Regions from separate parts of the Longimicrobium sp. genome, predicted to be linked through region 3. Evidence: riboswitches for the same ligand, from Rfam matches in the RefSeq annotation. Region 3 holds a riboswitch; each other region holds the start of a gene.
The links. Region 3 has a riboswitch for cyclic di-GMP ahead of VIB55_RS22360 (bifunctional diguanylate cyclase/phosphodiesterase). Riboswitches for the same ligand answer to the same signal wherever they lie in the genome.

Region 1 (5,456 bases), on a different contig from region 3:
GCCAGCACGCTTTCCAGCCCTGTCTGGATCAGCGACCCCCACACCAGGCTCCACACGCCGAAGCCCGCCAGCGCCAGGGCGGTGACGGCGATGGCATAGCCCACCACGTAGCTGACGACGCTGACGGTGAACAGCGACCCCGCCCTCATCTCGCGCTGAAGGATGGCCCGGGGCACCACGCCGAACGCCCCCATCACGAAGAGCAGCGATTGGACGGCCAGCACGCCCGGAAGCTGCGGGCTGGCCAGCAGCACCCCCGCCACCGGCGCCAGCAGGGCCACCAGGGCGGTAATGCCCAGCCCCAGCAGGATGGACGCGGAAAAGGCGGTGCGAAGGTGGCGCGGGGTCAGCTCGCGCCGCTGCACGATGGCCGGCCCCAGCCCCAGGTCGGCCACCAGCGTGGCCAGGCCGGTCACCACCAGCGCCAGGGCCACCAGGCCGAAGTCGGCGGGAGGAAGCAGGCGGGCCAGCAGCACGCCCGTGGCGAACTGCAGCAGCCCCTGCACGACGGAGGTGCCAAGACGCCACTGGGCGGCCGAAAGAGTTCGGGCGCCCAGTGTGCGCCCCGTGGGGGGCGAATCGGTCACGTGGTTTCGCGAACGGGCGGGCCAGTCACGCGGCGCCGGTGCCGCGAAGCACGGTGGGCAGCGTCAGGGCCAGGATCTTCATGTCCATGGTCATCGACCACTCGTCGATGTACTTGAGGTCCAGCGTCACCCAGTCGTCGAAGCCCAGGTTGCTGCGCCCGCTCACCTGCCACAGCCCCGTCATTCCCGGGGGCGCGCTGAACCGGCGCATGAACCACGCCTGGTCGAACAGCTGCACGTCGCGCACGGCCATGGGGCGGGGCCCCACCAGCGACATCTCGCCCATCAGCACGTTCCACAGCTGCGGAAGCTCGTCGAGCGAGGTCTTGCGCAGCCAGCGGCCCACCGACGTCACGCGGGGGTCGTCCTTGATCTTGAAGATCGGGCCGATCGCCTCGTTCTTGTCTTCCAGGTGCGCGATCAGCGCCTCGGCGTTGGGCACCATCGTGCGGAACTTGTACATCTTGAAGCGGCGCTTGTTCTGCCCGTAGCGCTCCTGCGCGAACAGCACCGGCCCGCGGCTGGTGAACTTGATGGCCAGCGCGATGCCGATCAGGAAGGGCGACAGCACCAGCAGCCCCGCGGCAGCCCCCACGATGTCCACCGCCCGCTTGATGAGCACGCGGTGGTCGTCGCAGAAGGTCTTCATGGTCAGGAAGGGGAGCGCCCGGTCGTGCTCCAGCCGGGGCCGCGCCACCGACACCTGGAAGGCGTCCGCCAGGTACTTGCTCTCCACCCCCACCCGCGCGCACACCTCGATGGAGCGCTGGATCTCGGCGTAGCACGACTTGACCGGAAGGGCGATCAGCGCCTCGTCGACCACGTGGTGCATCAGCCAGTCTTCCAGCCCGTCCAGGCTGCACACCTTGGGAAGGTCCATCCGGGCGTCCAGCGCGTGGTCGTCGGAATCCACCCATCCCAGCAGCTCCACGCCGCCGGCGGGGCGCGACAGGATCTCGTCGCGCAGGCGCCGGGCGCGCGGCCCGCTGCCGATGATCAGCACCCGCCGGGGCACGTGGGTGCGCGCCGCCGAGTTTGCCAGCGCCCACACCGGAACGCGAACGGCGACGGCGATGGCGGCCGAGGCCACCCAGAACGCGGCCGCGGCGGGAACGCGGTACGGCCCCGCCAGGGTGGGCATCACGAAACTCATGGCGATGAAGCTGCCCAGCCCCGTGGCGGCCACGATGCGCAGGATGGCGTGCCGGCGGTTGGGCGCCACGTGCGCGTCGTACACGCCGGCCATGGAGAACAGCCGCGGCCACAGCAGGGCGAACAGCCCGGTCAGCAGCGCGTGGCGGATGGTGATCTGGAGCTTGAGCACCTCGTTCAGCCCGCCGGGCATGGTGCCCAGCGCCGTGCCGATCCACACCGCCAGCAGCAGCCCCACGCACGCGAAGGTGTCCACCGTCCGCTGCACTTCGGTGGGAAGCGCGGGAACCCGCGAGGGGAGCATCGTGGGCGCCGCCGACACCGTGAGGGTGGGCGGCACCGGCACCGACGCGGGCTCGTGGATGACGGGAACAGCCGGCACTTCGCGCGGAACTTCGGGCGGGGGGCCGATTTCGGGTGCTCCCCGGAGGGTGGTGCCCTCGAGGGCGATGATGCTGCGCTGCATGGCTTGTCCTACCACCTTCGGCGGCTGGGCTGTCTTGGCGATCCCCTGCGCCAACCAAGACCCCTGGCTCTGCGGCCCCGCCTCGCGGCGGGAGTGCTCTTGTCGGGTGCTGCACGGCCCGGAGGCCCCAGGCCGCCATCAAAGCGAATTCTATACCACCGGCGCACCTGTTTGTGCCCTCTCGTCCTGATCTGGGAACGAGTTAGGCCGTCATGGGGCACATCGTCGCGGATGCGGATGTTCCGCAACTCTGCCGCGGCGTGCGGCTGGGTGGGAGGGGTGTCACGCGGAGGCGCGGAGGACGCGGAGGGCACGGAAGGGTCCTTCGGCCGGTGGGGGTGGTCCCGGGCCGTCGTTCACAGGATGCGCGCGAGCTACGCGAAACGCCAGCATCCGCGCAGAATCCCCGGAGCCCCTTTCGGCCGGCGGCTGACGCGGAAGCGGAGGAAGGCAGAGAACTCTCCGCTCTTCCTCCGCTTCCTCCGCGCCTCCGCGTGGGATCTTCCCCCCGGCTCGTCAGCCCGCCTGGGCGTAGTAGGCGCGGCCCTCTTCGTACCACTGGTAGGCGGGGTCGTAGTCGCGGTCGCGGTCGGGGACGATGTCGTTGAGCACCGTGCCCACGGTGGGCATGCGCGCCCGGCGGCACTGCTCGGCGGCGTGCACCACCGCCTCGAAGGGCGTGACCCCGGCGCGCGACACCAGCAGCGTGGCGTCGGCGCAGGCGCCCAGCACGGCCGCGTCGGCGAACAGGTTCAGCGGGGGCGAGTCCAGCACCACGATGAAGTACTTTTCGCGCAGCCACTCCATCAGCACCTGGATGCGCGGCGACCCCAGCAGCTGCACCGGGTCGGGCGGCAGGTGCCCGGCGGGGATGTAGTGAAGCTGCCGGCCCTCGCCCACGTTCACCAGCTGCACCACGTCGGCCAGGGCCACGGTGCCCGCCAGCAGGTCCGAAAGCCCCGGCGTGCCGCCGCCGCCCTGGGGCGCGGGCGCCCCGCGGCGCAGGTCGGCGTCGATCAGCAGCACCCGCAGCCCGCGCTGGGCCAGCGTGGAGGCAAGCCCCGCGGCCGTGGTCGTTTTTCCATCCCCCGGCAGCGGGCTGGTGACCAGCACCGCGCGCACGTCCTCGCCCGGCTTCAGGAAGAGCAGGTTGCGGTACAGCCACTCGTACGAATCGGCCGTGGCGGTGGGCGCACCCGCGGGGAGCGCGGGCATCAGCGAGGCGATGCCGGCGGTGGGCACCAGGGCCCGCCCCGCGTGCGAGTCGGAGGCGCGGCCGGGACGCAGCATCCGGCGCATCCCGCGCAGAGCCTTCTTCCCCGGCGACAGGGTGGCCCCCATCCGCGGCACCCATCCCAGTACGGGGAACCCGGTGGCGGCCTGCAGGTCGTCGCGGGTGTGCACCGACACGTCGGCGTACTCGCGGGCGAAGGCGATGCCCACGCCCAGCAGCAGGCCGACCATGGCCAGCACCCCGGCGATCAGGGGCGTGCTGGCGTTGGACGGCCTGGAGGGGAGCGTCGCCGGGTCCACCACCACCGCGCCCGGCTCGTCCACCGCCTCGGCCACCTCGGCCTCCTTCAGGCGCGCCTGAAGCTGTCCGTACAATCCGCCCAGCACGTCCGTCTGCCGGCTCAACCGTGCGAGCTCCACCTCCTGGGCGGGAATGCGGTCCATCCGCGCCCCGAACGATCCCAGGCTGGCGTCTATGGCGGCCACCTGGTTGCCCAGTCCCTGCACGTACGTGTTTACGATCCCCCCCAGCTGCCCCTCCATCTGCTCGATGCGCTGGGTGAGCAGCTGCACGTCGGGGTCGGCGGCGGTGCGGGTGCGCATCAGGTTGGATCGCTCGTTCTCCAGCTGCGCGATTTGCGTGATCAGCTGCGTGGCGGTCTCGTTGCGCAGGAGGGTGGGGAACGCCGTCAGGTTGCGGTAGGGTGACGACGCGCCCGGGCCGGTGGACGAGCGGGCCTGCGCGATGCTGCGGGCCAGCGCCGAGCGCTCGGCCTCCAGCGCGTTGCGCTGCGCCTGGAGCTGCGCCTGCTGCGTCACCTGGGTGCTCGCCTCCACCGGCAGGGCCACCACGCCCTCACGCTCGCGGAATGCCTGCAGCCGCTGCTCGGCCGCGGTGAGCTGGCCGCGCAGCGTGTCTACCTGGCCGCGCAGGAACTGCACGGTGCTGCGCGCCTCGGTGCCGTGCATGTCGCGCCGCATCTGCGTATAGCGCGCCGCCAGCGCATTCGGAACGTCGCGGGCCAGCGCCGGGTCCGAGGAACGGTAGGCGACGTGCACGACATCGGCATCTTCCGCCGGCTGCGAAATGTCCAGCCGGTTGGCAACGGCCTCGGCGGCGCCCTCGGGCGTGCCGATGGCGATGGTGAACTCGGGGTGGTCCACGGCCTCGGGCGCCAGCACCAGCTGCCCGCCCGGCACCTGCATCGGCGTGCCGGCGCTCGTGCGTCCGATCACCCTGCCGTCGGCGTCGCGGGCCTCGAACTCGCCGTATGCCTGCTTGACGAAGGTGATGGTAGCCGTGTCGGCCTCGGGGTTCAGCCGAATCCCGGAAAGCACCTGGCTGCGGGGAACCCCCTCGGGCTTGACCACGGAGACGCGAAGCTCCAGCGAGTCGGCGACGGCGCGGGCCAGCAGGCGGCTGCGGAGCAGCTCCATCTCCGTGGCCATCCGTCCCTTCTGGTCCGTCACCTCGTTCCCCAGTACCCGCGCCACCCGCTCGCGGTTGTCGTCGACCACGATCGTGGCCGCCGCCACATACTCCGGCCGGCTGCGGGAAACGAGAAGCAGCCCCAGCGCCAGCCCCACGGCCGTGCAGGCGCCGATCAGCAGGCGGTGGCGCTTCATCATCCGCCAGAGCTCGCGCACCTTCACGGGCTCGGGCGCGGGGGGAACGTACGGCGGCGGCGCCACCTGCCCCGGCAGCATCAAGGGTTCCATCGGTTCCTACCTGGTGCCGAAGGCGATGATCAGGCTCACCACGCCCGTGATGGCGGCGGTGACTACGCCCGTGTTGCGGCTGAGCCAGCTCCTCTGGTCCACGTAGATCTGGTCGCCCGACCGGATGGACGCGCTCGCGATGGGGGTGTTGGCCTCCAGCTTCACGGGAAGCCGCACCCCCTCGCGGATGAGCACCACGCGGTTGGGGCTGCCGTCGGTGGTGGTGCCCCCCGCCAGCGCCAGCGCATCGGAAACCGTCATCGTTGGGTCTACGGGATACAGCCCCGGGTTGCGCACGG
Region 2 (12,621 bases), on a different contig from region 3:
CAGCATGTTCTTCATCGCCGAGTACGCGCACGTGCTGACGGTGTCGGCGCTGATGGCAACGCTGTTCCTGGGCGGGTGGGACATCCCCGGCTACGGCGGCGACGACATGCTGGGCTTCGTGGGCACCGGCGACGCGGCGGTGTGGGTGGGCGCGCAGCCGGCCATCTGGAAGACCATCGTGAGCTTCGGCTTCTTCGCGGCGAAGACCTTCTTCTTCATCCTCATCTTCATGCTGGTGCGCTGGACGGTTCCGCGCTTCCGGTACGACCAGGTGATGGACCTGGGGTGGAAGATCATGCTTCCCGCCGCGCTGGTGGCCGTCGTGGTGACGGGCGCCACGGTGCTGGGGCTGGACAGCGCGGGCGAGCCGTTCGTGCGCGTGGGGCCCGACGGCACGCGCGGGGCCATCACCCTGTTCGGCGGGCTGGTCCTGACGGCGGTGAACGGGGTGATGCTCTTCATCGTGATGTGGCTGATGGACCGGGGCCGCGTGCTGTCCGGCACGGGTTCGATGGACGAAAAGCGGATTCACGCGCAGCACCTGGCGCGGCGGCGGGCGGAGCAGATGCGCCAGCGGCTGACGACGCCCGGCTCTGCCGTCAGATAGAGGCACGGAACTATGGCGGCCACGGTTCAGGTCATGAAGCGCCCGGTGCGGAAGTCTTCGTACATCCGCGCCACGCTTTCGGGGATGGCGCTCACCTTCCGGCACCTGGTGCAGTCGGCGGGCGACCGGTCGGAAAAGACCATCCAGTATCCCGACGAGAAGAAGCAGCTGAGCCCGCGGTGGCGGGGAACGCACGTGATGGAGACGCACGACGACGGGCGTCCCAAGTGCGTGGCGTGCGGCCTGTGCCCCACCATCTGCCCGGCCAACTGCATCAAGCTGGTGCCGGGCGAGGACGACCAGGGCAACCGCTACCCGATCGTCTACGAGATCGACGAGTTCCGCTGCATCTTCTGCGGGATGTGCCAGGAGGTGTGCCCGGTGGAGGCAATCCACGTGGGCAACCACTACGAGGCGGGCGAGTACACGCGCGACAACTTCGTGTACGACCTGGACCGCCTGATGAAGCAGACGCACCCCAGCACGCTGCTGTGGGACCCGGCGGACCCGGCGGGGGAGTAAGGCTCGCTGCGCTCGCAGTGCGAAAGTGCGAAAGTGCGAAAGTAACGGCGGTAGCTTGCTGAGGCCCGGGCTGTAAGCGGTCTCGACAGGCTTCGTCGAATCGCGCGAAGGCAGAGGGTGCAGTCCGCGAAGGCGGACTTCGTGAATTTCCAGCCGCGGTTTCAACCGCCGCTGGAGGGGGACCGCGCCGCATTCTGTCGACGCGCACCGATGCTCGAGGGGCGTGCGCCGGGTTTGTCGAGGCGCACCCATGCAGAGGAAGCAGTCCGCGAAGGCGGACTTTGGGCCGTTGTTGCCGCGGTTTCAACCGCCCCTGCAGGCGGACGGCGCCTGGTCCTGCCGAGGCGCACGGTAATCGGGGTGGGACCGCGCCTGCTTCTGTCGAGGCGCACCGATTCTGTTGGATGGATGATGTTGTTCGGGGCCCCCGGATGAGGGTGCACAACGTGGATACCAGATGCTGACCCAGATCCTGTTCTTCTTCTTCGCGGCCTGCGCCATCGGCTCGGCCGTGATGGTGATCTCGCGGAAGAACCCCGTGTCGAGCGCCCTGTGGCTGATCGGCACCTTCTTCTCGCTGGCCGCCATCTACACCCTGCTGGGCGCCTTCTTCATCGGCATCGTCCAGATCCTGGTGTACGCCGGCGCCATCATGGTGCTGTTCCTCTTCGTGATCATGCTGCTGAACCTGGGCAACGACTACGAGGTGGACATCCGCGGCACCGGGTGGAAGATCATGGCGGGGGGCGCCGCGCTGGTGATGATCGCGCTGCTGGGCCGCATGTTCACCGGCCTTCCGCCCACGGGCGTGGGCGCCGACGTGGGGCACGCCGCCCTGGCCGCGCAGACGGCCGAGCGCGGCACCGTGGGGCTGATCGGCATTCCCATGTACCAGGAGTACGTCGTTCCGCTCCAGGCCACGGCCATGCTGCTGCTGATCGCGGTGGTGGGCGCGGTGGCGCTGGCCAAGAGAAAGATCTGAGGAGCACGTGGAGCACGTTCCGCTGCAGTACTCGCTGGCGCTCAGCGCCATCCTGTTCTCCATCGGCGTCGCGGGGGTGGTCATCCGCCGCAACGCGATCGTCCTGTTCATCTGCATCGAGCTCATGCTCAACGCCGTGAACCTGGCCTTCGTGTCGCTTTCGCCGTACGCCGGGGTGCAGGGGCAGGTGTTCGTCTTCTTCGTGATCGCCGTCGCCGCCGCCGAAGCCGCGGTGGGGCTGGCCATCATCATCTCGGTCTTCCGCCACAGCGAGTCGGTGGACATCAAGAACTTCAGCCTGCTACGGTGGTAGGGGTGATGCTCCTCCTTCAAGCCGCCGAAGCGGCGCACGGCGCGCCGGCCGCCGCCGCCGCGCACGGCGCCGAAGCGGCCTCGCACGGCGCCACGTTCCACCCGGTGCTGCCCTGGCTGATCCTGGCCCTGCCGCTGCTGGGCTTTCTGGTCAACGGCCTGATCGCGCTGTACGCCGCGCGCAAGGCGCTGCCCGCCGTTCCCCCCGTGGGCGACCCGTACTGGGACACGCACGGGCACGACGCGCACCACGCCCACGCCGCCGCCCCGGCCCTGGCGCACGCCCACGCGGCCGCGCCCAGCGAGCAGGAGCACCTGGACAGCGGCCTGCGTCCCAATCCGGCGGACCATGCGGACGACCATGCGCATCACGCCCATGCGCACGACGCGCACGGCCATGATGCGCATGGTCATGATGCGCACGACGACCACGGGCACCACGGCCCCAAGCCGTGGACGCACGTCGCGCCGTCGTTCATCGCGCCGGGCGTGCTGCTGGCCGCGTTCGCCATCGCCGTGCTCAACTGGATGAACATGCGCGGGGCGGGGACGTTCGAAGACATCAAGGGCTGGGAGTGGATGCCCGTCGGCGATCTGCAGGTTGGGTTCGACCTGCTGCTGGACCCGCTCTCGATGGTGATGACGCTGATCATCACCGGCGTGGGCTCGCTGATCCACATCTTCTCCATCGGCTACATGAAGGAGGACCCCGGGTACCCGCGCTTCATGGCGTACCTGAACCTCTTCATCTTCTTCATGCTGATCCTGGTCCTGGGATCGTCCTATCCGCTGATGTTCGTGGGCTGGGAGGGCGTGGGCCTGTGCAGCTACCTGCTGATCGGCTTCTGGTTCAAGGAAAAGGCGAACGCCGACGCGGGGAAGAAGGCGTTCATCGTCAACCGCATCGGCGACTTCGGGTTCCTGATCGCCATGTTCCTGCTGTTCGTGAACGTGGGCACGCTCACGTTCAGCGAGGTGATGCAGCGGGCGCCGTCGGAGCTGGAGTTCGGCGGGGCGGTGGCGACGGCGATCGCGCTCTTCTTCTTCCTGGGCGCCGCGGGCAAGAGCGCGCAGCTGCCGCTGTACGTGTGGCTCCCCGACGCCATGGCCGGCCCCACGCCGGTCTCGGCGCTGATCCATGCGGCGACGATGGTGACGGCCGGCGTGTACCTGGTCGTCCGCTCGTCGGTGATCTTCACCATGGCGCCCCGGGCCTCGCTGGTTGTGGCCGTCGTGGGCACGCTGACGGCACTGTTCGCGGCGACCATCGGCCTGAAGCAGTGGGACATCAAGAAGGTGCTGGCGTATTCCACCGTGTCGCAGCTGGGCTTCATGTTCGCCGCGGTGGGGATGGGCGCGTACACGGCGGGCGTGTTCCACCTGATGACCCACGCCTTCTTCAAGGCCTGCCTCTTCCTGGGCTCGGGCGCGGTGATCCACGCCATGCACGGCGCTTTCCACGCCACGCACAACCCGGCCGACGCGCAGGACATGCGCAACATGGGCGGGCTGAAGCGGCACCTGCCGATCACGTTCGCCACGATGGGCATCGCCACGCTGGCCATCGCCGGTGTGCCGCCGTTCGCCGGCTTCTTCTCCAAGGACGAGATCATCGGCGCGGCCTGGCTGGGCGCGGACGGCGCCAACCCGCTCGCGGCGGGAATGAGCCAAATCGGGATGGATCCGACGCCCTGGATGTGGGCCATCGGCGTCATCCTGACCCTGACGGCGTTCATTACGGCCTTCTACATGGGCCGGATGATGATCTACACCTTCTTCGGCCGGTTCCGCGGGACGGACACGGAGCGCAGCCACCTGCACGAGGGAAACTGGACGCTGACGCTGCCGCTGATCGTGCTGGCGCTCCTGTCGACCGTTGGCGGCCTGCTGAACGTCGAGAAGCAGGTGTTTGACCACGTGCCGGTGATTGGCCCGATGTTCAACGCCATGGCCATCGGTGGCGATGCGACGCTGCATCATTGGATTCACCCGGTGATCGCCGGTTCGGAGACGGTGATGCGCGAGAACGCGCCGAACGCGGCGGAGCCGCACCACGCCGCGTGGCCGATCTTCCTGGCCATCGCAATCGGCCTGGGCGGGCTGGCGCTGGCCTGGGCACTGGTGAGCAAGCGCAACGACCGCGTGCGGACGGCGGACGTGGAGCCGGCGTACGAGGGCGGGCTGCAGAAGGCGCTCTACAACAAGTGGTACGTGGACGAGTTCTACGACCGCACGGTGGTGAAGCCGGTGAACTTCCTGTCGCGCCTGCAGTGGGGCTTCGACCGAGGCATCGACGGCATGGTCGACGGGTTCGGCCGCATGGCGCAGGCGCTGGGGCTGTGGATGGGCCGGGCCCAGACCGGATACGTGAACACCTACGCGTTCGTGCTGATCGTGGGTGTGCTGGTGGTGCTGGGCAGCTTCATGGCCCTTTGACGCGCAGACGGAAATGGAATCGATCTACCAGAGCCACTGGATCCTCACCTTCCTGATCCTGTTCCCCGTGCTGGGCGCGCTGGCCGCGTACCTGGCGGGCGAGCGGAACGCGCGGATGGTCGCGCTGGGGGCGGGGATCCTGGAGTTCGTCGCCTCGGTGCCGCTGTTCTTCAGCTTCAACCCGGCCGGCCGCTGCACCTTCAAGGGCTCGGGCGGGCTGCTGGGGCCGGGTATGCGCGAGGAGGTGATCCCCCTGATGCAGAACTGCGCCAACGCGGCGTGGTTCCCGGACTGGGGCATCCGCTACCAGATCGGAATGGACGGCATTAGCCTGTTCATGGTGCTGCTGACCACGCTGCTGCTGCCGCTGATGGTGCTGGGCTCGTGGACGTACATCCGCGAGCGCCAGCGCACCTTCTACCCCGCGCTGCTCACGCTGACGTCGGGCGTGGTGGGCGTGTTCGTGGCCCTGGACATGTTCCTGTTCTACATGTTCTGGGAGATGATGCTGATCCCCATGTACTTCCTGATCGGCGTGTGGGGCGGCAAGGAGCGGGTGTACGCGGCGGTGAAGTTCTTTCTGTACACCACCATCGGCTCGCTGCTGATGCTGGTGGCCATCCTGTACCTGTGGTGGCGGGCGCAGGCCGGCGGCGCGCCGCCCAGCTTCAGCTACTACGCGTTCCTGCCGGTGCGCACCACCGAGGCCGAGCAGTTCCTGCTGTTCCTGGCCTTCGCGCTGGCGTTCGCCATCAAGGTGCCGGTGTTCCCGTTCCACACCTGGCTGCCGCACGCCCACGTGCAGGCGCCCACGGCGGGTTCGGTGATCCTGGCGGGCGTGCTGCTGAAGATGGGCACCTACGGCTTCATCCGCTTCGGCGTGACGCTGTTCCCCGACGCGGCCACGGACCCGCGCACCGTCTTCTGGGCGATGGTGCTGGGGGTGGTGGGCATCATCTACACGGCGATGGTGGCGGCGGTGCAGCCCAACGCCAAGAAGCTGGTGGCGTACACCTCGGTGGCGCACCTGGGCTTCGTGATCCTGGGCATCTTCGCGTTCAACCTGCAGGGGCTGCAGGGCGCGCTGCTGGTGATGATCGGCCACGGCCTGTCCACGCCCATGCTCTTCTTCCTTCTGGGCATGCTGTACGAGCGGCGCCACAGCTACGAGATCGAGGACTTCGGCGGGCTGGCGGCCACCGTGCCGCTGCTGGCTGTGATGCTGGTGTTCGCGGCGATGGCCTCCATCGGGCTGCCGGGGACGGCCGGGTTCTTCTCGGAGTTCCTGGTGCTGCTGGGCACCTTCCGCAGCGCGCCGTGGATGGCGCTGATCGCCAGCACCGGCGTGATCTTCGCCGCGTACTACATGCTGCCGATGGTGCAGCGCATCCTCTTCAACCCGCTCGACAAGCCGGCCAACCGCCGTCTGCCGGACCTGAACCTGCGCGAGATGGCGATCCTGGTGCCGCTGGTGGCGCTGATCCTGTGGCTGGGCTTCTATCCCAAGCCCGTCCTCGACCGCATGCAGCCCGCGGCGCAGATGATCCTGGACATGAGCGAGCGGTCGACCGTGGTGGAGCCCTTCGGCTTCGCCGCCCTCGACGCTGAACCGAACCGCTGACCCGCGCCCGAGCCGATTGATGGAACTGAACCTGGCCAACCAGGGCCACTACTTCTGGGCGCTGCTGCCGGAAATCGTCCTTTCGCTCTGCGCGATGGCGGTGCTGCTGGTGGACGTGTTCCAGAAGGGCAACCGCTCCGAGCCCTCCAGCCGCGCCATTCCCTGGCTGTCCATCGGCAGCCTGGTGCTCACGGCCATCGCCAACATCGCGCTGTACCGGATGAGGCACCAGGCCGGCTCGGAGGCCGGGATGGTGGCGCTGGACTCGTTCCGGGTGATCGTGAACTTCATCTGCCTGCTGGCGGCCGGGATGGCGCTGCTGCTGTCGATGGGGTACCTGGACCGGCGGGGGATCAACCGCGGCGAGTTCCACGCGCTGATCCTGTTCGCCACGCTGGGGATGATGCTGATGGCCGGCGCCACCGACCTGCTGATGGTGTTCATCGGCCTGGAGGTGATGTCGGTGGCCATCTACGTGCTGGTGGGCTTCGACCGCCTGGACGCGCGCTCCACCGAGGGCTCGCTGAAGTACTTCCTGCTGGGCGCCTTCACCAGCGCGTTCTTCCTGTACGGCATCGCGCTGACCTTTGGCGCCACGGGGACCACGAACATCGCGCGGATGAACCAGCTGCTCATCTCCGGCAACCGCGACGAGCCCATGCTGATGGCGGGGATGGCGCTGCTGCTGGTGGGCTTCGGGTTCAAGGTGGCGGCCATGCCCTTCCACATGTGGACCCCCGACGCCTACGACGGCGCGCCCACGCCGGTGACGGCGCTGATGGCCACCGGGGTGAAGGCGGCCGCGTTCGCGGCGTTCATCCGCGTGTTCCTGGTGGGCTTCGCCGGCGGGTACGAGCACTGGGCCATCCCCATCTTCTTCATCGCCATGCTCACCATGGTCGGGGGCAACCTGATCGCGGCCACGCAGGGCTCGGTGAAGCGCATGCTGGCGTATTCGTCCATCGCCCACGCGGGGTACCTGCTGGCGGCGCTGCTGGCCATCAACTCCGGCGGGCCGGGCGCCTTCCTCTTCTACCTGCTGGTGTACACGCTGATGACGGCGGGCGCCTTCGGGGTGGTGATCGCCAACGCGCGCGGCGCCGACGAGCGGGTGACGCTGGAGGATTATTCCGGGCTGGCGCACCAGAAGCCGCTGCTGGCGGCGGTGTTCTCCATCTTCCTGCTGTCGCTGGCGGGCTTTCCGCTGACGGCGGGGTTCCTGGGCAAGCTGTACATCCTGCGCGCGCTGGTGTCGGCCCCGCAGAACCTGACGCCGCTGGCGGTGGTGCTGGTGCTGGCGTCGCTGGTTTCGTACTTCTACTACCTGCGCGTGATCGTGGTGATGTACATGCGCCCCGCGCGCGGCGCCGACGAGCACGCGCACGCGCGGCTGCCTCGTCCGGCCATGGCGGGCGTAGTGGCCGCGGCGGCGCTGATCGTGCTGCTGTTCTTCACCGCCGGCGCGCAGGTGTTTCCCGGCGGGATGACGGCCGCCGGGGTGCGGCAGCGCTGGGGGATCCTGGACCTGGCCGACCGCGGCTGGCAGTCGCTGAACGCGCCCCGCGACGCGGTGGCGGCGTCCGCGGCGGCGGCGCCGGCGCCCTGACGCGACCGGCGCCGGGCCACCGAAGAAGAACTGCAGGGGCCCGGCGGAGTCGCCGGGCCTTGGCGTTTGCACGGGGTTTGCACGGGGGGCGGGAAGGGCTGGCGGGGAGCGAACGCGAGAGGAGCGGATGGCCGTGAACGAGGGCCCCAAGACGGGCCGCGAGGGGCGCCCGGAAGAGCGCCAGGACGAAGCGAAGGGCACGCCGCTGCTGGGGAGCACGCGGCGCAAGGCGGCCGCCGGGCTGGGCGCGGCGGCGCTGGGCGCGTACGCGGTGTACCTGCTGGGCGCCCGCAAGGCGCGCCGCAAGCCGGTGACGGAGCTGCCCAACGCGCTGGGGCTGCCCCTGGAGTACGTGTCGTGGGGCGACGTGTTCTACGCCTACTACCAGCGCGAGGGCACGGGCCGGCCCGTGGTGTTCCTGCATTCCATCAACGCGGTGGCGTCGGCGCACGAGATGCGGCCCATGGTGCGCGCGTTCGCCCGCTACACCGACCGGCCGCTGTTCGCGCTGGAGTGGGTGGGCTTCGGGCACAGCGACCGGCCGGAGATCGCCTACGAGCCGGGGCTGATGGAAGACCAGCTGGAGCACTTCCTGGAGCGCGTCGTCAAACCCGCGGGCGGGGCCGACGTGGTGGCCCTTTCGCTGGGCGCCGCGTATGCGGCCGAGGTGGCGCGGCGCCGGCCGGACCTGGTGCACGCCCTGGTGGCGCTGGAGCCCTCGGGGCTGGGCAAGAACCCGGGCGCCCTGCCGCGCATCTGGTCGCGCCTGCTGTTCACCCTTCCCGGGGTGCAGCGCGCGTTCTACGACCGGCTGACGACGCCCGAGTCGCTGTACCAGTTCGCGGCCGACAACCTGTTCACCCCCGAGTTCGGCGTGCCGGAGGAGTTCGTGGACTTCGCCGCCGAGACCTCGCGGATGGAGGGGGCCGCCCTGCCGCTGGACGACTTCCTGAGCGGGCGGATGTTCCCGCGCGACTCCGCCGACGCCTTCCGCCGGCTGCGGCAGCCGCTGCTGGTGATCCACGGCACGGTGGAGAACCGCCGGCAGGAGAACTACGACCGCCTTCCCGAGCTGGACGGCCGCCCCAACGTGACCGTCGTGGGCCTTCCCACGGGCGGGCTTCCGCACTGGGAGCGCGCGCTGGAGGTGTGGGAGCGGGTCCGCGACTTCCTGGACGCGGCGGGCCCCCGCGCCTGAGCGCGGGCCGCCGCGCCATCGATCTTTTTCCGAGTTCCTACGGAGACGCCACCATGCCGATGTCTGAGTTCCGCCGTTTGCCCCTCACGTTCGCCGCCGCGTTGCTCCTGGCCGCGTGCGGAAGGGGTGGCGACAAGGCGGCGGGAGGGCCGGCGAAGATGGATACCACCAACAAGGAGTGGGAAGACGGGCTGTCGTCGCAGCAGGTGCAGACCGAGGCCAAGGCGCTTTCTCCCGAAGAGGCGGCGCGGATGGGGATGGCCGTCGACACCACCATCCACCTGGAGGCGCTGGACGCACGCGACTCGGCGCTCGTGGAGCGGGGCCGGGTGAGCGCGCCTGCCCTCGGCGACACCGCCAGCGTCCCCGTGCGCGTGGACAGCACGCCCTGAAGCTTTCCGCCGCGGGGCAGGCGTGAACGCAGAGAGCCGAAACGCTCTCTGCGTTTTCTTTTGTCCAACGATGAGCGCGTGGTCCGCGTCGAGCCGAGGCTGCGTCCGCCATGCCGGCGACGGGGCGTCAGCGGGACCGGTGGGATGCAGAGACGTTCCGGCCCAAAACGCGCTTCAGGATTGGCGGCCGCCGGGCCAAGCCCTGCTTCTGCAACACCTTTGCGTATCAATACACTTGCGTTTAGGAAAATCAAGCCTACTTTATAGCTCGCCAAACACCACCTCGCCGAAAACGCACCCCGGCCGCGAGGCCGGTCCGCAAAGCCACAGGTCTCTCCGAGACAGCTGGGCTACCGAAGAAGGGCGTCGCCGGCCCGCCGCGCCGGCAAATCCGTTCGCCCCCCTCCCGCTCATGACCGACACCCCCGTATTCCGGCTCGCAACGAGCTGGCAGACCCGCGTGGCATTTGCCGCGCTCGCGCTTCTTGGCGCCGCGTGCGCCGACCTGGAGAACCCGGCTGCCCCGACCGGCGTGGCGGCGGCTTCCATCTCCGACGCCGCGCACGGCGGCACCCCCGGCTTCTTCTGGCTGCCGCCGATGGCCCGGAACCCCGGCGCGCCCGGGACGTTCGATGCCGGGCTCGACCCCACCGTGACCATCTGCGCGTGGTCGGGCACCGCCTGCACCTCTCCCGTCGCCGAGTACACGCGGGCAGGGGGCACCGGCGGCGAGGCGGTGAAGGTTTCCGACTCGCACTACCACGTCAACTGGCACACCCGCCAGTTCTCCCTGAGCGAGGCGCAGGTGTACCGCGTTCGCGTGCGCGTGGGACCGGTGGAGCTGGGCCACGCCGACGTGCGCGTGGTGGCGAACGGTTCGGCGGCGCGCGGCGTGGACGGCAGCCGGTACGTGGCCGTGGTGAACGGGCAGACGCTGGCCGTGAAGTTCCGCATCGAGTCGGGGATCCCGGGGGCCGTGATCGTCACACCGGGGACCGCGACGGTGCTGCCGGGCGAAACCCAGCAGTTCACCGCGGCCGTCACCGACCTGCACGGCAACGTCATCGCCGGCGCGCCGGTCACCTGGTCGTCCACCATCGCCAGCGTGGGCACCGTGGACGCGAACGGCATGGCGACGGGGAGCCAGACGGGCTTCACGTCCATCACCGCGACGATCGGGTCCATCACCGGCAGCGCCGCGCTGATCGTGGACGAGCCGATCCACCGCTGGCACCTGATGGAGCCCGCCCACGACCAGGGCAACTGGGCGGTGTGGGGCACGTCGGTGAACAACGTCTACGCGGCCAACTGGACGAGCGTGCTGCACTTCGACGGGGTGGAGTGGAGCAACGTCGACACCGTGCAGTGGCATGGCACGCTCGACATCTACGGCACCGCGGCCGACGACATCTACGCCGTGGGCCAGGCCGGGCGCATCCTGCACTTCGACGGGCAGGTGTGGCGCCAGGAGCAGTGGGACGGCCAGAGCGTCTACCCCCTGGCCCTGGGCAACTGGTACACGCCGTCGCCCAACATCTACCTCTGGGGCGTGTGGGCCGCCGGGCCAAACGACTGGTTCGTGGTGGGCGACCGGGGAACCATCCTGCGCGGCAAGGCGGGGAACTGGACGCCGATGAACTCCGGCGTCACCACGCTCCTTCGCCGCGTGTGGGGCACCTCGGCCACCGACGTGTACGCCACGGGCGACGGCGGCGTGCTGCTTCACTTCGACGGCACCGCGTGGTCACAGGTGACGCTGCCGGAGAGCGTGGACATGTGGGGCGTGTGGGGCTCGTCCGCCACCGACGTGTACGTGGTGGGCGCCGGCGGCAGGGTGTTCCACTACGATGGCGCGTCGTGGAGCCTGATCCAGCTGCCCACCGGGAACTTCCTGTACGCCGCGTGGGGAACGTCGGCCAGCAACGTGTACGTCGGCGGGTCCGGCGGCACCATCTACAGGTGGAACGGCGCCCGGTGGATCATGGAGGAGGCGCCGGCCCAGCAGGTGTTCGACTTCTGGGGCCCCACGGGCACCGACGTGTTCGCGGCGCTCAGCGGCTGGTCGATCCTGCGCCGCTGACGTCACTCTTCCGGGATGACGAGAGGGCCGGCCCCGCACGCGCGGGGCCGGCCTTTTCGCATTCCGCCGCCCCTTGTGGAACCTCGCCCCGTGTGGCACTGTACCCACCGTTCCACGAGTGAAGATACGCATCTCCCAAGGACGTAACTGCATGCAACACAACTTGTTCGCCCGTCTGGGCGCGGTGGTGCTGGCGGGTGGCGCGGCCGCCTGCGCCGGGACGGCCGTTCCCCCGGCGGGAGCGCCCGCCGCGGCGGCTCCGGCCTCGGCCGCGGCCACGCCCGAGCAGGCCGCTGCCTTCATCGCGGAGAGCGAGGCCGAGCTTCGCGAGCTGTCGCTGCGCTCCAACCAGGCGGGGTGGGTGGCCGCCACCTACATCACCAGCGACACCGAGGCGCTTTCGGCCGAGGCGCAGAAGAACCTGAACGTGGCCATCCAGCGCCGGGCGCTGGCCGCGCGGCGCTTTGACGACGTGCAGCTTCCGGCCGCGCAGCGCCGCAAGCTGAACCTGCTGAAGCTGGCCCTGGTCGCGCCGCCGCCCGGGAACCCCGAGGAGGCGTCGGAGCTTACCCGGCTGACGGTGGGGATGGAGGCCGACTACGGGCGCGGGCAGTACTGCCGCCCAGGGGGCACGTGCCTGGACATCGGCGCGGCGTCGCGCATCATGGCCACCAGCCGCAACCCGCAGGAGCTGCGCGACGTGTGGGCGGGATGGCACGCGGTGGGCGTGCCCATGCGCCAGCGCTACTCGCGCTTCGTGGAGCTTTCCAACAAGGGTGCGCGCGAGCTGGGGCACCCCAACACCGGCGCCATGTGGCGCGCGGGCTACGACATGCAGCCCGACCAGTTCGAGGCCGAGGTTGAG
Region 3 (5,278 bases):
CCTGGGGGGAGGAACGCGGCGCGGCCCGGAGAGGGGACCGGCGTCCACGGGGATGACGAGGCATCATGCGGGCCGTCACCTCAGCGCGGCGCGGCCAGCCACCCCTCCAGCGCGTCGACGGCCATGGGGCGGGCGAAGAGAAAGCCCTGCGCATGCCGGCACCCCAGCCGGTGCACGGCATCGTGCTGCGCGGCGGTTTCCACCCCCTCCGCCGTCACGGCGAGCTCCAGCGCGTCGGCCAATCCCACGATGCTCCGCACGATGGCCTGGTCCGCCGCGCTCTCGCCGATGCGCTGCACGAAGGAGCGGTCGATCTTCAGGCGGTCGAAGCCGAACTGGCGCAGGTAGGCGAGAGACGAGTAGCCGGTGCCGAAGTCGTCCAGGCAGATGCGCACCCCCAGCTCGCGCAGCGTGGCCAGCACGGAGGCGGCGGTCTGAAAGTCTTCCATGAACGAAGTCTCGGTCACCTCGATCATCAGCCGGCGCGTATCTACCCCGAAGCGGGCCAGCACGTCTTCCACGTCCTGCACGGCTCGCGGATGCACCACGTGGCGGCCGGAGAAGTTCACGCTCACGGGCAGGGCGCCCAGCAGCGGGTGGTCCGTCCACGTCTTCAGCTGCCGCGCCGCCGCGGCCAGCACCCAGCGGTCCAGGTCTACGATCTTCCCCGTTTCTTCCGCCACGGGAAGGAACGCCTGCGGCCCCAGCAGCCCGCGCTGCGGGTGGTTCCACCGCACCAGCGCCTCCAGCCCCTCCACCCGCCCGTCTGCCAGGCACACGATGGGCTGAAAGTGAAGCGTCAGCTCGTCGCGGTCGATGGCGCGCAGAAGATCCTTCTCCACCTCCAGCAGGGCCTCTTCGTGCGCCATCACCCCCGGCTCGGAAAAGCCGTGGTGCCCGGCGCCCAGCGTCTTGGCGCGGTACATGGCGCGGTCCGCCATCGCCAGCACCCCCTCCGGCGTCTCCGCGCACGCCCCCAGCGCCACGCCGATGCTGGCCGAGCAGCGCATCTCCACGTCCTCGATGGTCACCGGCGCCGCGAGCAGCCGCTGGATGCGCTGAACGACGGCGAGCGCGTCCTGCTCGCGCTCCACCCCGTGCAGCAGCGCGGCGAACTCGTCGCCGCCGATGCGCGCCACCATGTCGCTGGGGCGGATGGAGGCGGCCAGGCGCTCGCCCACCACGGCCAGCAGCGCGTCGCCCGCGGCGTGGCCCAGGCGGTCGTTCACCGTCTTGAAGCGGTCCAGGTCCACGAACAGCACCGCGAACTCGGCCCCACGCTGGCCGCGGGCCTCGCACGCCTGCTGCAGCGCGCGCAGAAAGGCGGCGCGGTCGGGCAGGCGCGTCAGCGCGTCGAGGTCCACGTCGCTCGAAGGGGCAGCGGGCTCCTCGCGCCCGCTCAGGTCCTCGCACCACGTCACCAGCCCCATCGGCCGCTCGTCGTCCGCCGCTACGATGTCGGACCACAGGCGCACGGGAAAGCGGGTGCCGTCGCGGCGCACGTTGATCCGCTCGCGCACCCAGCGGCGCACGGGGCGCGCAGGCACGCCGCCCTGCGCGCTCCACAGCTCGGGCGGCGCCAGCGCGCGGGCGGGAAGGCCGTACATCTCGTCCAGCCGGTAGCCGTGCATCTGGGCCTCGGCGGGATTGGTGTAGACGATGGCCCCCGTCTCGTCGGTGATGGTCAGCCCGCGATCCACCGCCGCGAGCGCCCGTTCCAGCAGCTCCAGCCGGGCCTGGGCCGCGCGCAGCGCCTCGTCCGCGGCCTCCGCGCGGATCTCGGCCATCGCCCCCGCGGCCATGCACTCCAGCGCGGCGACCTCGCCGGCGGACCAGGGCCGGACGTTGAGGGCCACCAGCGAGCCGGCGGGCGCCTCGCCCGGAGTGGCAAGCGGCACGAGGGCGAGCGAGGGGCCGAAGACGAGGGACGGATCGCCGGCGGAGAGCGCGCGGAAGGTGCGGGTTTCGCCCGCGTTCCGTGCGTCGCGCAGCGGCGGGCCCAGGTGAAGGATGGCGGCCAGCAGCGCCTGCTGGTGCTCCGGCGCGCCGGCGGTGTGCACGGGGGGATGGCCGGCGCCCTCCAGCAGCACGGCGGCGGCACCCAGGTTCAGCCGGGCGACGGCGTTCGCGGCCAGGCCGCGCAGGGTCTCGGCGCCAGCCCCGGAGGCGGCATCGGATACGGACGGAGGAGTGCGCATGGCAGCACCTGTTCGGTAACCCGACCGGCATGGCCGCAGGGGAGCGCGGCTGTAGCCTCGTGGCTTTGCGTCCCCGCCTTTCGACGGGTTTGCCGTTATCGTAGGTGCCCGGCGCGGGTAAGAACGGCCAGGCGGGGTGCATCATTTCCGGCAACTTGCGCCGGTGCACGGAGGTGGCGCAAGGAACGTTCCCGGTAAACGTCCTGCGCCGAGTGACGCTTACGGCGCGGCGGCAGGCGCCGCGGCCACGATCCGCAGCTCGCGCTCCTCGTCCCCGCGCTTCACGCGGACGGTGTAGGCGCGCCCCGGCGCCAGCCCAGGAAACAGGGGACGCTCCAGGCTGTCACGCCCGTCGATGGAGAGCACCACGTCGTCCACCATGAACCCCGCCGCGGCCGCCGGCGACTCCGGCGACACGACCGCGACGAACGGCCGCGCGTTGGGAAAGATGCGAAGTGCCAGGCCAAGGGTTCCCGCGGGGCGCGGGTTCCGGACCCCCTGCGAGTCGGCGGCGGTCGCGGTCGGCGCCGGCGTCGGCTGCTGCGCGCGAGCCGGGTGCGCGAACGCGATGGCCACCGCGGCTGCGGCGATGCTGATTCTCACGTAACGGACCTCGCGCGAAGGTGAGCGTCGGCGACGGGACGCGATTGGAAGCAAGCAGAAGTTGCGCGGATCGTCAACTGTTTTCGCGCCAGCGTGCGTTCAGCATCCGTGGAGGCTCGGCTTCAGCACCACAGGTCGAATGCGCGGGTGATGTCTGAGGGGTGCTCGAAGATCCACTCGGGCGTCATCGCCTCGATGGCGTGCAGAAAGGCGCCCTTGCCGGAGGGCGGGCCTGGGCGCATACACGTCGACGCAGCCCTTGTGCTGGCCGGCCCAGGCCCGGCAACTTCCGGGAAAGCATCGCCTGAGAAGCATCACCTGGAGCAGGCCCGGGCCCCTCCTTCCCAGGTGTCTCGCTGTACATCCTCATCCCACTCGCTTTCGAACATGCCGATGATAAGCTTGCGCCGATTGCTCGTCCTTCTCTTTTCCGGGGCGCCGGCCGGCGTACCCGCCGCCGAACCGCCCGGCGGCGAGCTGATTACCGGCATCATGCACCCGGCGGGCGCAGCAGGATCGCAGACCCCGCCGGGAGCGGACTGGACGCTGCGATTCACACTGGAGGAGTGGCGCCGCGCGGACGGGACCATTCACACCACTCCCCTGTCCGTCACCCGAACGACCACGCACAACGAGACGCAGGCACTGATGGACCGGCTCAATTCGCGGCGCGTGGTCTCTGTGCGAGTCCGCTTCACGGGCGAGAACACCGCGGAGCTCCTCGATGTAGTGGACACCCGCCTGGCCGCCGATGACCCGCTGCTGCTTCGCGCGGAACTCCTGTCGACGCCGGTCACGCACGAAGATGAGCGCTTCGGAACGTTGGTCCTGGACCGCTCCGCCGGGTGGTGGGAAGGGACAGCCGCGTGGGGCGCCGACACCATCGTCGTCCAGATGGAGGCGGAGAACGAAGTGGAGCTGGCGGCCTCGCTGCGAACGGCTCGGGCGCTGTGGGACGACCAGGCGGCGTGGGCGGAGAGGATCCGGGCGTTCGCGGTACAGTCGCTCCTGCCTCGGAAGAACGAGAGCTGGCTGGATGAAGGTGAGGCGAAAATGACACCTGCCGGGTTCCGCGCCGGATTGCGGCTGGAGTCGGTCACGGTCGACGCCGAGGGTGGCTTCACGTTCTGGTACGACGGCGGCGACCTGTTCTGGGGGCACTCGATCGAGATCACCGGCACTCTGCGCGACGGCCCGACGAGGGCAGACCTCCCGGGCTGAGCCAGGGCTCCGGGCCCGCTCTGAGCGCGTGGTTTGCGCGGGTGGTGCCTGCCCGGCGGCCGAGGCGCCGGAGCGCATGCCCCGGATGCTGATTTTTCCCACGCGCTCCACCAGCCGTCGCGGCACCTCCCGCACACGTCACCTGGCACCCGCCGCGCTCGGCTTCAGCACCAGAGGGCGAACGCGCGGGTGATGTCGGACGGATGCTCGAAGATCCATTCGGGCATCATCCCCTCGATGGCGTGCAGAAAGGCGTCCTTCTCCCCCGGCGCCGTCTTGGGCCACAGCGCCGCGCCGATCCTCATCCCCGCGTTGCGCCCCGCCTTCAGGTCGCTCGTGGAATCGCCGATGTAGATGGCAGCCGCGGGCTCTACACCCAGCGCCGCGGCGGCGGCGAGCAGGCCGGAGGGGTCGGGCTTGGGCGCGTGCACGTCATCGTCGGTGATCACCACGTCGAAGTAGCCCAGGTCCGAGTAGATCTGCGTGACGTGCCACGCCTCGCGGCTCTTCCCCGTGACGATCCCCATCGGGTACCCTGCGGACTTCAGAGCAGACAGCATCTCCACGACGCCCCCGTAGGTGCCCTCGCCCTTCAGGGAGTACAGCTCGCCGTACAGCTCCCGCATCTCGGCGTGGCACGCCGCCCCGCGCTTCTCGCCGATCCAGTCCACCAGGAACCGCCGCTCTGAAACGGGATTGCGCGCGATGATCTCCTCGTCGGTGGGCGCGTAGCCCAGGTGCGGCTCCAGCGCGCGCCGGTAGCACTCCAGGTACAGGTGATACGTGTCGATGAGTGTGCCATCCAGGTCGAACAGAATGGCCGCGGGCGCGAGGGAAATTCCTGATGTAGTCACGGTCTTTTGCGATCCGGCCGATACTCAAGCTGACGATACTATCTCTCACGATACTATCTCTGACAATAGTATGTCCGACGATACTATCCCTGACGATACTCAGGTCGACGATAGTATCTCTCGCTTAAGTATCGCGTGCCCCCGTAGGTCTGTGGTGACGAGGCTCGGTCGTGGTGACCGCTACCGCGCCCGGTGAGTTGATTCAGGCCGGTCACGCAGTCCCGCACTCACTTCCTCTCGATCTCCGTCCGCAGCCGCGTCAGCGCCTCCGGGCTTCACGTTGATGGCGCGTCGATCGAGGAACGCCGGCCACCGTACCGGGTATCCTCGCCCCGCGTCGGCGTACGCTTAACTGATTTCGAGACAACGAATTGCGATGATGATCAAACATCCGCGCGCGGC
Region 4 (4,860 bases), on a different contig from region 3:
GGCGCATCCGCGCGAGCTTCGGTCGATGGACCTGGCGGGCCGGCTGCACGCCTCCGGCTTCGAGGCCGAGACGCCGGCCGCCGGCACGCTCCGGCAGCGGCTGCACGGCGACCTGCCCTTGGCGCTGATCGTGGGCGCCGAGCTCGCCGCCGCCGAAGCCGAGACCCTGCGCGAGCTTCGCGCGATCCCGGCCGCGGCGTGGATGCCCATCGTGGTCGTGGACGCAGACGACGCCGGGGTTCGCCCGTCGCTGCTGGAGGCGGGCGCGGACCTTTGCTTCGCCTCGTCGGCCACGTTCACGGAGGTAGGCGCCGCGCTCAACGCGCTCCTCCGCCGCCTCTCCACGCTGGCAGGCGGCACCGCGGAGTAAGTCGCGGTTCGTCGCCCCGCAGAAGCCCCTCCCCGCATCGCCGCGGAGAGGGGCTTTCGCCGTCCGCGCTGTCATCCCGATGGAGCGGCCACACCGTACCCTCAGCGTGGCCTAAACACCGCAGCGACTGAGGGATCCGCCACACAGTGACCGTAGAGCAACAGGGCCGCGGACAGGCTCGTACCTATCTGCGTGAATCCGCCGCTGGACTCGCCGTAAGCCCGGGCTTCAGCCGCACGCGTGTTAGGACCCCCGCGCATGCCAGCCGAAACGCAGTCGAATTCTCCCTTTCCCCTGCGCAGCGGGGGAGAGGGCCGGGGAGAGGGGGCTGCCGAGGCATGCGCCGGCAGCCAGTAGAGCCTCGGTCGAAGTGCTCCTCTCTCCCGCGCAGTTTCGGGGGAGGCCGGGAGAGGGGGCTGCCGAGGCATGCACCGACGTCCAATCGAACCCCAATCGAAGTTCTCCCCTCTCCCGGCGCAGTTTGCCGGGGGAGGGGCGGGGGAGGGGCGAGCCCGGCGGATGTGTCTCGAGTTTGGGTGCCTCGCTGTCGCGCCCCCGGGACGCGCCGGTTGGGGCCTCGATGTGGGGAGAGAGCGATGCGCTTCGGATGGTGTGTGGCGGATCCCTCAGTCGCTGCCAGGTATGGGGTAGCGGCTGGGGTCTCGGGGCCGCTCCTTCGGGATGACACAGGGGCGCCGGATGCGGGTGGTCGGCATCCTATGTAGCAGTGGCGTCACGGGTTACGCGGCGCTTGCAAAAGTCGCGGGCTTCCGCAAAATGCCACGCGGTTTGCAATCGGACCACGCCTGTCATTCCAATCTAAAACGCTCATCTGCAAGCACTTAGCTGCATCACCCGGGTGCGGAACGCGACGTGCCAGAGTGGTGCGCGGGCGCGGCTCCTCCGCGCTCGATGTTCCCGCCCGGAAAATCTCCCCGGGCACCGATCGATAATGGCAAACCCGTCGAAAGGCGGGGACGCAAAGCTACGAGGCTACCGCGGGATCGCTCCCGCCACGCCAGTCGGGCCGCCGAAGCAAGGTGCCATCCATGCGCAAGCTCTCGTCTCGTGTCTCGTCGTTCGCGTCCGTCGTTCTCGCCGGATCGCTCGTGCTCATCAGCGCGGCCTGCGACGGCGCGGGCTCCGTTACCGGCCCCGAGGACCCCACGAAGCCGGAGGCGCCGGTGACCCCCACCAGCGGCCCGTTCTTTCACGGCGCCTTCCTGGGCGAAGCCGACAGCAAGCCCGAGCGCATCGGCGCGGCCATCCGCCAGTACGGCGACATGGTGGGCAAGGCGCCGGCGCTGGTGAAGACCTACCACCCGGTGTCGTGCGACTTTTCCGCCACCGGCTGGTGCGGCAAGGTGCTGCGCGAGGTGAGCGCGGCGGGCGCCACCAACTTCGTCGCCCTGGACCTGCGCTGGAACGGCGCGCCGCAGTCCGGGCTGCTGGAAGCGATCGCCGCGGGCCGCGCGGATGCCGAGTTCGCGCGCATCGGCCGGCAGCTGGCGGCCGTCGGCGGCACGGTGCTGCTGGAGCCGGCGTGGGAGATGAACGGCAACTGGCAGTACGTGTGGCAGGGCGTGGAGAACGGCGGCGACCACAGCGCGCCGGCCAAGTACGCCGCCGCCTGGCGCCGCATCGTCGACATCTTCCGCCGCGAGGGCGCCAGCAACGTCCGCTGGGTGTTCAACCCCAACGTGGGCAACCCGCTGACCAACCGCGCCACGGGCCCGGCGCACTGGAACTGGTACGGCCACTACTATCCCGGCGACGCGTACGTGGACTACGTGGGCGCGCACGGCTTCAACGCGCCGCGGCTGCACGGCGGATCGTGGCAGGAGTTCGACGCCATGGTCGACGGCGCCGAGGCCGACCACATGCTTTCGGACCTGGCCTCGCGCTATCCCGGCAAGCCGATCATCATCGGCGAAGTGGCGAGCGACGAGGGCACGGGCGACGCCAAGGCCCGCTGGATCCGCGGGGCCTTTGCCCACATGCGCCGCCACCCCGCGGTCGTCGGCGCCGTGTGGTTCCACATGGACAAGGAAACCGACTGGCGCGTGAACTCCAGCGCCACGTCGCTGCAGGCCTACCGGGAAGCCGTTCGCGACGCCGGCGTGCTGGCCAGCTACAGCGACGTCTCGTCCCTCCGCCCCACGATGCTGGCGAGCAACTGAGGACGACAGCAACGACGGAAAAACGGGCCGGAGAGGAAGCCCTCTCCGGCGCGTTTTCTATTCCGATCAGGTCGCGCCACACACCCGAACCATCCCCACAGCGAGCCAGTCCACGAAGGTGGACATCGTGTGGTCGTTACAGCGACTTCAGTCGCCCGTGCGGGCCTTGGGCGGCTCCTCAGGGCGAGGATCAGGACCGAGGCCTGAAGTTCCGTGCCGCTGCCGCGCCCCAGCCAAGAGGCATCCGCGGCAAGATCCCACGGCCCTGCATGGTGTGCACTGCGGGCAGATTCAGTGCGCTCGGGCCTCTGGATGACAAATAGCGCCGGAGGCGGCACTCGGCGGGAGGACAGAGGTCAGGGCGTGCCCCATCGTTGTAGGCACACGGCAACAAGCCAGTCTGCGCAGGCAGACTTCGTGTGGTCGTTGCAGCGACTTTGGTCGCCCGTGCGGGCCTTGGGCGGCTCCCCCAGGGCGAGGATCAGGACCGAGGCCTGAAGTTCCCTGCCGCTGCCGCGCCCCAGCCAAGAGGCATCCGCGGCAAGGTCCCACGGCCCTGCATGGTGTGCACTGCGGGCCGATTCAGTGCGCACGGGCCTCTGGATGACAAATTGCGCCGAAGGCAGCACTCGGCGGGAGGACAGAGGTCAGGGCGTGCCCCATCGTTGGAGGCACACCGCAACAAGCCAGTCTGCGCAGGCAGACTTCGTGTGGTCGTTGCAGCGACTTCAGTCGCCCGTGCGGGCCTTGGCAGCGGGCTGAGCTCCCCGAGCAGTATCCCGCCGCGCCGAGTCCGGCCGGGCCGCACTCCGCCGCACCGAATCCCGCCTCACCGAATCGCGCCGGGCCGAGTCTGCCCGGGCCTGCTGGCGGACGATGGGCTTCGTCTGCGCGGGCTGAATGAAGGGCCGGCCGCCGCGCGCGTGGTAGAGCGCGGACTCCAGCACCACCGCCGCCGTGTTCACGTTTTGCCCACGCGTGGACGTGCGCGTTCCCTCGTACACGCCCGACGCCCATCCGCCCGCGCCCGAGCCGGCGGGAGCCACGGTCGCCACCGCGCGCTGCGTATACTCGCCCGGCAGCAGTGCGTGCCAGGCGAAGGCCGCCTTGGCGCTCACCCACCGCGGCTCCGAGATCCGGGTGCGCGGGTTCAGCACGTTCAGCGCGAACGGCTGCCCGTTGCCGACCACCGAGTAGTAGTAGAAGTAGTGCGGCGCGCGGGGAATGGCGTCCTCGCTGACGATCGTCACCTTCCCCGTCTGCCGGTACCGCGCCTCCTGCGCCGCCAGCATCCCCCGCGCCAGCTGCGCCATCTCCGGCGTCCATCCCACCTCCAGCCCCGCCAGGATCACCGGCTCGCTGGTCACGTGGTCGTAGCCCCGCTTGTCGGCCATCAGCGGAATGCCCAGCACGTTCACCGGGCGCGCGTTCTCGCGAAGGGAGAGCGCCTTTTCGGCCCTGTGCCCCCACAGCGCGAAGCCGGAGGCGGCGTACTGCTCGTACGGCAGCCGGCCCTCCTGGTAGCGCCGCTTGCGCCCGCTGCGGGGGGCGCGGTCCTCGCCGTACAGGTATCCGTCGTCCACCATGCGGTCCAGGTCCAGCCGCGCGGCCACCGCCCGCGCCGCCTGGGCGTGCCGGGGCTGCGTGGTGGCGATGATGCGAAGCCAGATCAGCACCCGCCCGATGTCCGTGGCCGACCAGCCGTAGCCGATCGCATCCGGCTCCTCGCGGTCGTTGCGGCCCGCGATGCGCCCCGTGGTCGTCGAATAGTTCTTGTTGAAGGCCGCGCCGTCGTACAGGCGCATGGTGTTCAGCGTCTGCAGCGCCCGCGCCATCCGCCGGTCGTACTCCTCGCGCTCCAGCAGCCCCAGCTCGGCCCCGGCGTAGAGCGCAGCCAGTCCGCTCCCCACGTCCCAGAGCGTGGCGTACGGATAGCCCGCCACCGAGTTCACCAGCCCCGTCCCCGGCTGGTACTGCTGCTCCACGTACACCCACGCGCGCCGGGCCGCGTCGGCATGGAGCGAGTCGTCGCCGGGGAGCGCGCGCCGGCCGGCCTCGGCGGGGGCGGCGGGGTGGCCCGCGGGAGGGGCGGGGCGCACGGGCGGGGAGGCGACGCGTTCGCCCCGGGGCGGGGGCGGCGCGGCCGGGAACTCGTCGTCGTCCTCGGGGCCGGAGGGCCACAGGGCCTGCACGACGAACACGCTGACCGCCAGGATCACGATGCGGTTCAGCCAGCCGATGGCCGCGGCGGCCGCCTCGTTGGGGCGCATGGGGACAGTTTTCTCGGGTTTTTGGCGGGCGTGCCGCCGG

Region 1: linked by a shared signal. The riboswitch ahead of VIB55_RS22950 (sugar transferase) and the one ahead of VIB55_RS22360 (bifunctional diguanylate cyclase/phosphodiesterase) in region 3 are both predicted to bind cyclic di-GMP.
Region 2: linked by a shared signal. The riboswitch ahead of VIB55_RS00470 (Ig-like domain-containing protein) and the one ahead of VIB55_RS22360 (bifunctional diguanylate cyclase/phosphodiesterase) in region 3 are both predicted to bind cyclic di-GMP.
Region 4: linked by a shared signal. The riboswitch ahead of VIB55_RS21170 (glycoside hydrolase family 26 protein) and the one ahead of VIB55_RS22360 (bifunctional diguanylate cyclase/phosphodiesterase) in region 3 are both predicted to bind cyclic di-GMP.

The regions. Positions count from the first base shown of each region.
Region 1 covers NZ_DATBNB010000811.1:114-5,569, forward strand. The annotation lists partial or broken gene VIB55_RS22945 (oligosaccharide flippase family protein) at 1-587, opposite strand, end outside; gene VIB55_RS22950 (sugar transferase) at 613-2,205, opposite strand; cyclic di-GMP riboswitch class I at 2,222-2,313, opposite strand; gene VIB55_RS22955 (GumC family protein) at 2,722-5,157, opposite strand; gene VIB55_RS22960 (polysaccharide biosynthesis/export family protein) at 5,164-5,456, opposite strand, start outside.
Region 2 covers NZ_DATBNB010000015.1:1,747-14,367, reverse strand. The annotation lists gene nuoH (NADH-quinone oxidoreductase subunit NuoH) at 1-607, shown strand, start outside; gene VIB55_RS00510 (NADH-quinone oxidoreductase subunit I) at 641-1,129, shown strand; gene VIB55_RS00505 (NADH-quinone oxidoreductase subunit J) at 1,587-2,111, shown strand; gene nuoK (NADH-quinone oxidoreductase subunit NuoK) at 2,119-2,424, shown strand; gene nuoL (NADH-quinone oxidoreductase subunit L) at 2,430-4,859, shown strand; gene VIB55_RS00490 (NADH-quinone oxidoreductase subunit M) at 4,873-6,480, shown strand; gene VIB55_RS00485 (NADH-quinone oxidoreductase subunit N) at 6,500-8,086, shown strand; gene VIB55_RS00480 (alpha/beta hydrolase) at 8,214-9,284, shown strand; gene VIB55_RS00475 (hypothetical protein) at 9,338-9,676, shown strand; cyclic di-GMP riboswitch class I at 9,960-10,034, shown strand; gene VIB55_RS00470 (Ig-like domain-containing protein) at 10,089-11,756, shown strand; gene VIB55_RS00465 (M2 family metallopeptidase) at 11,908-12,621, shown strand, end outside.
Region 3 covers NZ_DATBNB010000794.1:626-5,903, reverse strand. The annotation lists gene VIB55_RS22360 (bifunctional diguanylate cyclase/phosphodiesterase) at 81-2,198, opposite strand; cyclic di-GMP riboswitch class I at 2,210-2,302, opposite strand; gene VIB55_RS22355 (PDZ domain-containing protein) at 2,418-2,801, opposite strand; gene VIB55_RS22350 (DUF2262 domain-containing protein) at 3,195-4,022, shown strand; gene VIB55_RS22345 (HAD family hydrolase) at 4,187-4,876, opposite strand; gene VIB55_RS22340 (hypothetical protein) at 5,256-5,278, shown strand, end outside.
Region 4 covers NZ_DATBNB010000750.1:129-4,988, forward strand. The annotation lists partial or broken gene VIB55_RS21165 (hypothetical protein) at 1-370, shown strand, start outside; cyclic di-GMP riboswitch class I at 1,315-1,405, shown strand; gene VIB55_RS21170 (glycoside hydrolase family 26 protein) at 1,420-2,550, shown strand; gene VIB55_RS21175 (DUF3131 domain-containing protein) at 3,279-4,820, opposite strand.